Regions from separate parts of the Brachybacterium ginsengisoli genome, predicted to be linked through region 2. Evidence: predicted binding sites of a transcription regulator. Region 2 holds the regulator's gene; each other region holds the start of a gene.
What was found. Region 2 encodes HrcA, which represses chaperone genes, less so after heat shock. Its sites were predicted from a motif close to TTNGCACTCGNNNNNNNCGAGTGCNAA; they were not measured.
Positions count from the first base shown of each region.

Region 1: a site for HrcA is predicted at 1,278-1,304, ahead of groES (co-chaperone GroES). Genes of this name have one in related genera too.
Region 3: a site for HrcA is predicted at 1,867-1,893, ahead of groL (chaperonin GroEL). Genes of this name have one in related genera too.

Region 1 covers NZ_CP023564.1:2,820,140-2,823,410, reverse strand. Annotated here, with positions in the region: gene CFK41_RS12625 (hypothetical protein) at 1-1,232, shown strand, start outside; gene groES (co-chaperone GroES) at 1,417-1,713, shown strand; gene groL (chaperonin GroEL) at 1,717-3,271, shown strand, end outside.
Region 2 covers NZ_CP023564.1:1,838,744-1,842,014, forward strand. Annotated here, with positions in the region: gene CFK41_RS08135 (DUF3097 domain-containing protein) at 1-473, opposite strand, end outside; gene hrcA (heat-inducible transcriptional repressor HrcA) at 687-1,697, shown strand; gene dnaJ (molecular chaperone DnaJ) at 1,800-2,927, shown strand; gene CFK41_RS08150 (16S rRNA (uracil(1498)-N(3))-methyltransferase) at 2,947-3,271, shown strand, end outside.
Region 3 covers NZ_CP023564.1:2,930,166-2,933,436, reverse strand. Annotated here, with positions in the region: gene CFK41_RS13125 (uracil-DNA glycosylase) at 95-772, opposite strand; gene CFK41_RS13120 (DUF3263 domain-containing protein) at 837-1,151, shown strand; gene CFK41_RS18240 (LytR C-terminal domain-containing protein) at 1,214-1,801, shown strand; gene groL (chaperonin GroEL) at 2,078-3,271, shown strand, end outside.

The DNA.
Region 1 (3,271 bases), 980 kb from region 2:
TGGGGGAGCAGATGGACGCGCTCGCCGACGACGACCTCACCCCCGAGGAGCTCGAACGCCTCGTGCCCGCCCCCACCGCCCTGGGCTGGATGCGCGACGCCGGAGGAGTGGTCCTGGACCTCTTCGACGAGGTCCTCATGGCCCTGCGGTCCCGGCGCCTCCGCACCGAGCTGGTGGGGATCGACCATCTCGCGGCGCACCGCATGATCGGCGATCTCCGCAGGCTCCTGGCGGACCCGACTCTCGACCGGGCGGCCGCGGCGGGCCATGCCGAGCTCGTCCGCCATCTCGAGGTCCTCGACGAGGGCCAGGGGGACATCGGAGCCGACCTCGAGGTCACCCCGGTCGCGCCGCGGCCGGGAGAGATCCAGCGTGTGGTCACCGTGGTGCGCGCCATCCCGCGAGAGACCCTGGACCGGCTGCTCCCGCTGCGGCTCCTCTCCTCCCGGCCCGTGCTCGGCACGGCGATCGCCACGCTGCTCAAGCAGCTCAGGGAGGGCTGGGTCTCCCCGCAGGAGCGAGCGGCCGTCGAAGTGCAGGCCCAGCTCGGGCAGCTCGAACATCTCCGGCGTACGCATCGCCTCGAGGAGAGCCGACGGGAGGTCGAGGCCCGGGAGGCGCGGCCCGAGGTGCGCGCCTCGCTGCTCGCGCAGAGCGCCCTCCTGTGGCTCCTGATCGCCATGGTGGTGGGATGGCAGGCCGCCGCGCTGGGCGCCGGTCTCTTCGGCGTCGGACTCGGTCTCCCGGACCGGCCCTCCTCCCAGGACCTGGCCGCGGCGGGCGCGCTGCTGCGCACCCTCCTGCCCGTGCTCGCACTCGTCGGCCCCGCGGCGTTCGCGCTGTCGGTGCTCGGGGTGGGCATCGCGGCGGTGGATGACGCCGAGATCGGCGATCCGCGCACCCGGCCGACGCGCGGCCCGCTCCGGTCGATCGGGCCGACGGCCCCTCGTCGGTCACGTCGGCGGGCGGCGAGGGCCGGTTCGGTCGTGTCGGTCCTGATGATCCTGCTGCCCGTGGCCGCGCTGCTCCTCGCGCACACGGTGCTTCCCGACGTCGTCGTGTCCCAGGGGTCGGGTGCCGACACCGCTTTCGGCGCATTCCTCGCGATCGGGCTGGGGATCCCCTGGGCATCGACCCTCGCAGGCGCCTTCGTCGGCAGTCTGTGGGCAGACCGCTGGAAACGTGCACGCTGGTCAGCTCAGGAAGAGGATGCCGGCGACCCATCGGTTTAGCACTCACCTTGCATGAGTGCCAGCGAAGGTCCTAGAGTTGCGCCGTTGGCAGTCGACGGCCGAGAGTGCCAGAGGCTGCCGCAGAGGATTCCACCCCGGTCGGCACCGCGACGACGATCGGGAACGGGTCCCGCCACCCAAGAACTCACGCAGAGTCACATCTCTTCATGAAGGAGTGAGCCGCATGTCGGTCTCCATCAAGCCCCTCGAGGATCGCGTCGTCGTCAAGCCGCTCGAGGCAGAGCAGACCACGGCCTCCGGCCTGGTCATCCCTGACACCGCGAAGGAGAAGCCCCAGGAGGGCGAGGTCGTCGCCGTCGGCGCCGGTCGTTTTGACGACAAGGGCGCCCGTGTGCCCATGGACGTCAAGGTCGGCGACAAGGTCGTCTTCTCCAAGTACGGCGGCACCGAGCTGAAGTACGGCAACGAGGAGTTCCTCGTCCTCGGCGCACGCGACATCCTCGCGATCATCGAGGCCTGATCCATGGCCAAGGAGATCCTGTACAACGAGGACGCGCGACGCGCCCTCGAGCGCGGCGTGGACAAGCTCGCCAACACCGTCAAGGTGACGCTCGGCCCCCGCGGCCGCAACGTCGTCCTCGACAAGAAGTGGGGCGCCCCCACGATCACCAACGACGGCGTGACCATCGCCCGTGAGATCGAGCTCGAGGATCCCTACGAGAACCTCGGCGCTCAGCTCACGAAGGAGGTCGCGACCAAGACCAACGACGTGGCCGGCGACGGAACCACCACCGCCACCGTCCTCGCCCAGGCCATCGTGCACGAGGGCCTGCGCAACGTCGCCTCCGGCGCCGCTCCGTCGGCCCTGAAGCGCGGCATCGAGAAGGCCGTGGACGCGCTCTCCGAGAAGCTCGGCGAGATCGCCATCCCGGTCGACGGCAAGGCGCAGATCGCCTCGGTCGCCTCGGTGTCCAGCCAGGACCGCGAGATCGGCGACCTGCTCGCCGAGGCCTTCGACAAGGTCGGCAAGGACGGCGTCATCACCGTGGAGGAGTCCTCCACCACGGCGATGGAGCTCGACTTCACCGAGGGCATGCAGTTCGACAAGGGCTACATCTCCCCGCACTTCGTCACCGACGCGGATCGCCAGGAGACCGTCCTCGAGGACGCCCACGTGCTGCTGCACCAGGGCAAGATCTCGGCCGTGGCCGACATCCTGCCGCTGCTGGAGAAGGTCGTGGAGGGCGGCAAGCCGCTGTTCATCATCGCGGAGGACGTCGACGGCGAGGCTCTGTCCACGCTGGTCGTCAACAAGATCCGCGGGAACTTCAAGGGCGCGGCCGTCAAGGCGCCCGCCTTCGGCGATCGTCGCAAGGCGATGCTCCAGGACATCGCGGTGCTCACCGGCGCCCAGGTCGTGACGTCGGACCTCGGTCTCGACCTCAAGACCGTCGGCACCGAGGTGCTCGGCAAGGCCGGTCGCGTCGTCGTCACCAAGGACTCCACCACGATCGTGGGCGGTGCCGGTGACGAGCAGGCTGTGGCCGATCGCGTCGCGCAGATCCGCGCCGAGATCGAGAACACCGATTCCGACTGGGATCGCGAGAAGCTCCAGGAGCGCCTCGCGAAGCTGGCCGGCGGCGTCTCCGTGATCAAGGTCGGGGCTCACACCGAGGTGGAGCTCAAGGAGAAGAAGATGCGCATCGAGGACGCGGTCTCCGCGACCCGCGCTGCCATCGAGGAGGGCATCGTGGCCGGTGGCGGCAGCGCCATCGTCCAGGCGTCCTCCGTGCTGGCCGACGATCTCGGCCTCACCGGTGACGAGGCCGTGGGCGTGCGCGCCGTGGCCCGTGCGGTCGTCGAGCCGCTTCGCTGGATCTCCGAGAACGCGGGCCTCGAGGGCTACGTCGTGGTCGAGAAGGTCAAGGAGGCTCCCGTCGGCACCGGCCTGAACGCTGCGACCGGCGAGTACGTCGACCTCGTGGCCGCCGGCATCATCGACCCGGTCAAGGTCACGCGCTCCGCTCTGCGGAACGCGGCCTCGATCGCGGGCCTGGTGCTGACCACCGAGACCCTCG
Region 2 (3,271 bases):
TCCGCGCCCTCGAGCTGCTCGACCACGATGCCCTCGATGCGGAGGTCGTGCCCCCAGACCTTCTGCACCAGCTCCGCATCGTGGGTGCCCTCCACCCAGATCCGGGAGGCGCGGGCTGTGCGGGCCTTCGCGCCCTGGACGTAGACGGAGCCGGAGGCGGAGCGCTGACGCACGGGACCCTTCGCGACGGCGGCGACCGGACGATGGAGCACCACCGGCTTCCCGTCGATCATGAAGCCGGGGCCGAGGGGGAAGGTGCGCCGCACGCCGCGACCGTCCTCGAGCTCGACCACGAGCTCGCCCGCGATCTTCTCGACACGGGTGATCGCCCCGGTGAAACCTGTGGACGCCTCCTCGACGACGAGGTCCCTGCTCGCCGGGACCTCCCGGGCGGCGGGTCGGCGACGATGATGGGCGGGCGGACCGGCGGACAGCACGTCGCGGCCGTACCGGTCGGGGAAGTCAGCAGGCACGCGCGACACCGTACACCCGTGGCGAACGCCTCTCGGCGCAGCACGCCGGAGCGGCGTACGATTGGCACTTGGCACGGCAGAGTGCCAGTCTGAGGGGACACGGATCGTGCGGTCCGCGGACCGCCACGATCCCCGGACCCGCCAGAGACCCGCAGGACCATGAGCCCGGCAGGCCCACCGGAGGGTGGGACCTCGAACGACGCAGCGCAGGAGGTGAGCGAGACGGACGCCCGCAAGCTCAACATCCTCGGCGCGATCGTCGAGGACTATGTCGCGACCCGCGAGCCCGTCGGCTCGAAGTCGCTGCTGGAGCGTCACGAGCTCGGCGTCTCCGCCGCGACCGTGCGCAACGACATGTCCTCCCTCGAGGAGGAGGGGCTGATCCATCAGCCCCACACCTCGGCCGGTCGCGTGCCCACCGACAAGGGCTATCGCACCTTCGTGGACCACGTGGCCACGATCAAGCCGCTGTCGGCCCCCGAGCGCCGGGCGATCCGCGCTCTGCTCGAGGACGCCGGCGACGTCGAGGACCTGCTGGCCCGCACCGTGCGGCTGCTCGCGCAGCTCACCCAGCAGGTCGCCATGGTCCAGTACCCCGCCCGTCGGCAGGCCAGGATCCGGCACGTCGAGCTGGTCAAGGTGGCGGACTCGCTGCTGCTGGTCGTGCTGATCCTCGAGTCCGGCCGCGTCGACCAGCGCACCGTCCCGGTGACCGCGGGCCGGCCGGCCGAGTACTACGTGGCGCTGCGCGACCATCTCAACCGCGTCGTCGCCGGCCGTGAGGTCACCGACCTCGCGGCACCGCTGGGCGAGTACCTCGAGTCCCTGCCTCCGGTGGAGCGTCCGGCGGTCGTCGAGGTCGCCGAGACGCTCGCTGCGCTGGCCGCCAGCCGCGCCGAGGACCGCATCATGATGGCCGGCACCTCGAACATCGCCCGCTCCGCGCAGGACTTCGCCCGCGATGTCGAACCGCTGCTGGACGTCCTCGAGGAGCAGCTGGTGCTGCTGCGGCTCTTCACCGAGATGCACGTGTCCCCGGGAGCCGTCGAGGTGCGCATCGGCTCCGAGCTCGAGGACCGGGCCCTGCACTCGACCTCGGTGGTCGGCGCCGGCTACGGCTCGGGATCCCATCTGGCGATCCTCGGCCCCCGCCGCATGGACTACGCCACCGGCATCTCCACCGTCCAGGCCATCGCCCGCTACGTCAGCCGCTATCTCGAATAGCAGCGCCGCGGACCGGACCGGTCCGCCCCGCGCCGCCTCACCCATCGCCCGCCGCCCGCCGCGGCCCGGCCACACCGACTCCCCGCGAAGGAATCCACCCCTGTGAACGAGGACTACTACGACCTGCTCGGCGTCTCCCGCGATGCGTCGACCGACGAGATCAAGAAGGCGTACCGCAAGCTCGCCCGCACCCTCCACCCGGATGTGAACCCGGACCCGGAGGCCGCGGAGAAGTTCAAGCGCGTCTCCCAGGCCTACGAGACCCTCTCCACCGCGGACAAGCGTCGCCAGTACGACATGGGCGGCGGCCCCGGCATGGGCGGGTTCCCCGGCGGCGGCGGTGCCGGCTTCGACTTCAACGACATCTTCGACATGTTCGCCGGAGCCTCCGGGATGCGCGGCCGCAGCCAGGGCCCCGTCCCGCGCCAGCGTCGCGGCGGCGACGTGCTGCGCCGGGTGCGGATCGAGATGCGCGACGTCGTGTTCGGCACCGAGGAGAAGGTCACCTTCCGCACCGCGGAGCTGTGCGAGCGCTGCTCCGGCTCCTGCTGCGAGCCCGGCACCAGCCCCACCCGCTGCACCGCCTGCAACGGCTCCGGCCACGTGCAGCGCGTCGCCCAGTCGCTGCTGGGCCAGATGGTCACCATGGCGCCCTGCCCCACCTGCGAGGGCCACGGCGACGTCATCGAGAGCCCCTGCACCAGCTGCTCCGGCCACGGCCGCACCGCCGCCGAGCGCACCGTCACGGTGCGCATCCCCTCGGGCGTGGAGAACGGCACCCGCATCCAGCTGCGTGGCGAGGGCGAGACCGGCGAGGCCGGTGGCCCCTCGGGCGACCTCTTCGTCGAGCTCACCGTCACCGATCACGAGATGTTCGACCGCGACGGCGACGACCTGGTCACCACCATCGCGGTGCCGATGACCACCGCCGCCCTCGGAGCGACGATCCCGCTGGACACCTTCGACGGCGAGCAGGAGCTGGACATCCGCCCGGGCTCCCAGCCCGGCGAGGAGATCACGCTGAAGGGCCTCGGCGTCACGCCGCTGCGCCGCGAGCGCCGCGGAGACATCCGCGTGGTGCTCGACGTGGACGTCCCCTCGTCCCTCAGCGAGGAGGAGCAGGACCTCCTGCGCCAGTTCGCCGCCCTGCGCGGTGATGAGACCACCCGTCGCTCCAAGGGCCAGCGCGGTCCGTTCGCGAAGCTCCGCGAACGGCTGCGCGACCTCTGAGCCGGACCGGGAGCACCACGTGCCCGCGACGCCGCCCGGCTTCCTGATCCTCGACGACGCCCTGGCCCTCGCCCGCTCGGGCGACGCCCTGGTGCTCGGCGGCGAGGAGGGGCGCCATGCGGCGAAGGTCGCCCGGATCGGGGTGGGGGAGCAGCTCCTGCTCACCGATGCCCCGGGCCGCCAGGTCCTCGCCGAGGTGAGCGGCGCCCGCAAGGAGGAGCTGGACCTGACGCTGCTCGCGGACCCCGCGCCCGCCGTGCAGCGGCTGCCCCGGCTGGGCCTCGTCCAGGCGCTCGCCACGGGCGGCCGGGACGAGCAGGCCGTGGAGTCCGCGACCGAGCTCG
Region 3 (3,271 bases), 1.1 Mb from region 2:
CTCGGGCGCACACGGGGGAGAAGTGCCCTCGGGCACATCTCACGGCCCGTCGATCCGCGTTCTGACGGGTTCCCAGGCCCGGCGACGTGCGGCGTCAGTCGGGGATCCGCCAGTCGATCGGGGCCGCTCCCTGCTGCTCGAGCAGGGCGTTCACCTGTGAGAAGGGGCGGGACCCGAAGAACCCGCGCGAGGCCGACAGCGGGCTCGGATGGGGGCTGGCGACATACGGCACATCGCCCAGCAGCGGGATCAGGGACTGCGCATCGCGGCCCCACAGGATCGCCGCCAGCGGTCCGCCGCGGGCCACCAGGGCGCGCAGAGCGTGCTCGGTGATCTCCTCCCAGCCACGCCGACGATGCGAGGCGGGCGCGCCCGGCTCGACCGTGAGCACGCGGTTCAGCAGCAGCACCCCCTGGTCCTGCCAGGCGCCGAGGTCCCCGTGCGGCGCGCGGGGGATCCCGAGGTCGCTCTCGAGCTCGGTGTAGATGTTGCCCAGCGAACGGGGGAGCGGGCGCACCTCGCGGGCCACCGCGAAGGACAGCCCGATCGGATGCCCCGGGGTGGGGTAGGGGTCCTGGCCCACGATCAGCACCCGCACCTCCGCCATCGGACGGGTGAAGGCGCGCAGCACCAGCTCCCCGGCGGGGAGGTAGCCGCGGCCGGATTCGACCTCGGCGCGGAGGAAGCCCCCGAGCTCGTGCAGCCGGCCCTCGACGGGGGCCAGGGCCTCGGCCCAGTCGGGGGAGAGGGTCTCGGGAAGGGGCGTCGGCATGACCCCAGTCTCGCATCCGGCGCGCCCCTCGGACCAGGCCCGCCGCAGGTCGTAGTCTCGTTCCATGCCCGCAGATCCCGCCGAACGGCTCCCGTGCGCCGACCCCTCCGGTCCGCCCGGTGAGGCGGACGAGCTCAGCGCGCGCGATCGTCGGATCCTGGACCTGGAGTCCAGGACCTTCCGCTACGTCGGAGCGAAGGAGCGGGCGATCCGTGAGGAGATCGGCATCTCCAAGGTGGCGTACTACGTGCGGCTGAACACCCTGCTCGACGAGCCGTCCGCGCTGCGCGCCGCCCCAGCTCTCGTGCACCGCCTGCGCGGCCGGCGCACCTCCGGAACCGGTGCCGCGGGCGCCGATGGAAGCCACCGCGTGGCGTGAGCGTCAGGGTTCCAGGGCGTGTGCTCCCCGCTCGGGTCCGCCGGAGCGGGTTTAATGGGTCCGTGGCTGATTCCCAGTATCCGTACCCCCCGGACCGTTTCGACGACGAGGCCGACGCCGTGTCCTTCCACGGCGCGCATCGTGCCGAGCTGCCGTTCTGGCGGGAGAACCTGCTGTACATCATCATCATCGGCGCCGCCGCGGTGCTGCTGGTGGTGCTCCTCTTCTTCATCGGGAGCATGGGGGGCGACGGCGACGATCGGGCCGACGACCCCACCGCCGCCGCGTCCGAGGAGGCGGAGTCCTCCGCCGAGGCGACCGAGGCCGAGCCCTCCGAGGAGCCCGCCCCCGAGGCGGACAAGTCCACCCCCGTGCTCGTGGTCAACGCCGGCGGGATCAACGGGCTGGCCGGAGCCTGGGAGTCCGCGCTCGAGGAGGACGGCTGGGAGGACATCAGCCTCTCCACCGCCGACAACTCCCAGGAGGAGTCCGTGGTGTTCTACCGCGACGAGGCGGATGCGGGCACCGCTCAGGCCCTCGCGGACTCCGTCGGCGCCGGCGAGGCGCGCCAGAGCGACGAGTACGACGCCGCAGTGACCTTCGTGTCCGTCGAGATGCCCGAGGAGGGCGCGGACGACGGCGAGGGCTGATCCCCCGACGCTGTCCGCCGTCAGCGCAGAGTTAGCACTCTCCGCCGTCGAGTGCTTATGATGTTCTGGCACTCGGGCAACGAGAGTGACAGCGCCCCGCGCGCCCAGCTCCCGCTCCCGGAGGCATGATCGGCCGACGGCACACCGTCGCGCCGGCCACGAACATTCCGGCCCCGTGAGGGTGTCGTCGCCGTGGGACATGAACACGGCGGTGGTGCTCGTCCGTCGCGGGCACAGGGTCGGGTGGACACCACACCACACGGGAGAGATTCCACAATGGCCAAGCTCATCGCATACGACGAGGAGGCCCGGCGCGGCCTCGAGCGGGGAATGAACCAGCTCGCCGACGCCGTCAAGGTCACCCTCGGCCCCAAGGGTCGCAACGTCGTGCTCGAGAAGTCCTGGGGCGCACCCACCATCACCAACGACGGCGTGTCGATCGCCAAGGAGATCGAGCTCGACGATCCCTACGAGAAGATCGGCGCCGAGCTGGTGAAGGAGGTCGCCAAGAAGACCGACGACATCGCAGGCGACGGCACCACCACCGCCACCGTCCTCGCTCAGGCCCTGGTCAAGGAGGGCCTGCGCAACGTCGCCGCCGGCGCCAACCCGATCGCGCTCAAGCGCGGCATCGATCAGGCCGTGGCCGCGGTCTCCCAGACCCTGCTCTCGCAGGCCAAGGAGATCGAGACCAAGGAGCAGATCGCCTCCACCGCCGCCATCTCCGCGGCCGACCCGGCCATCGGCGAGCTCATCGCCGAGGCCCTCGACAAGGTCGGCAAGGAAGGCGTCATCACGGTCGAGGAGTCCAACACCATGGGCCTCGAGCTGGAGCTGACCGAGGGCATGCGTTTCGACAAGGGCTTCATCTCGCCCTACTTCGTCACCGACGCCGATCGTCAGGAGACGGTCCTCGAGGATCCGTACATCCTGCTGCTGTCCTCCAAGATCTCCTCCGTCAAGGACCTGCTGCCGCTGCTGGAGAAGGTCATCCAGTCGGGCAAGCCGCTGGCGATCATCTCCGAGGACGTCGAGGGCGAGGCCCTCGCGGTCCTGGTCGTCAACAAGCTCAAGGGCTCCTTCAAGTCCGTGGCCGTCAAGGCCCCGGGCTTCGGCGATCGCCGCAAGGCGATGCTGGAGGACATGGCCATCCTCACCGGCGGCCAGGTCATCGCCGAGGAGGTCGGCCTCAAGCTGGAGACCGCCGGTCTCGAGCAGCTCGGCCAGGCTCGCAAGATCGTCGTCACCAAGGACGAGACCACCATCGTCGAGGGCACCGGCGACGCCGAGCGCATCGCCGGTCGCGTCTCCCAGATCCGCACCGAGATCGAGAACTCGGACTCGGACTACGACCGTGAGAAGCTCCAGGAGCGCCTCGCGAAGCTGGCCGGCGGCGTGGCCGTCATCAAGGCCGGCGCGGCGACCGAGGTGGAGCTCAAGGAGCGCAAGCACCGCATCGAGGATGCCGTG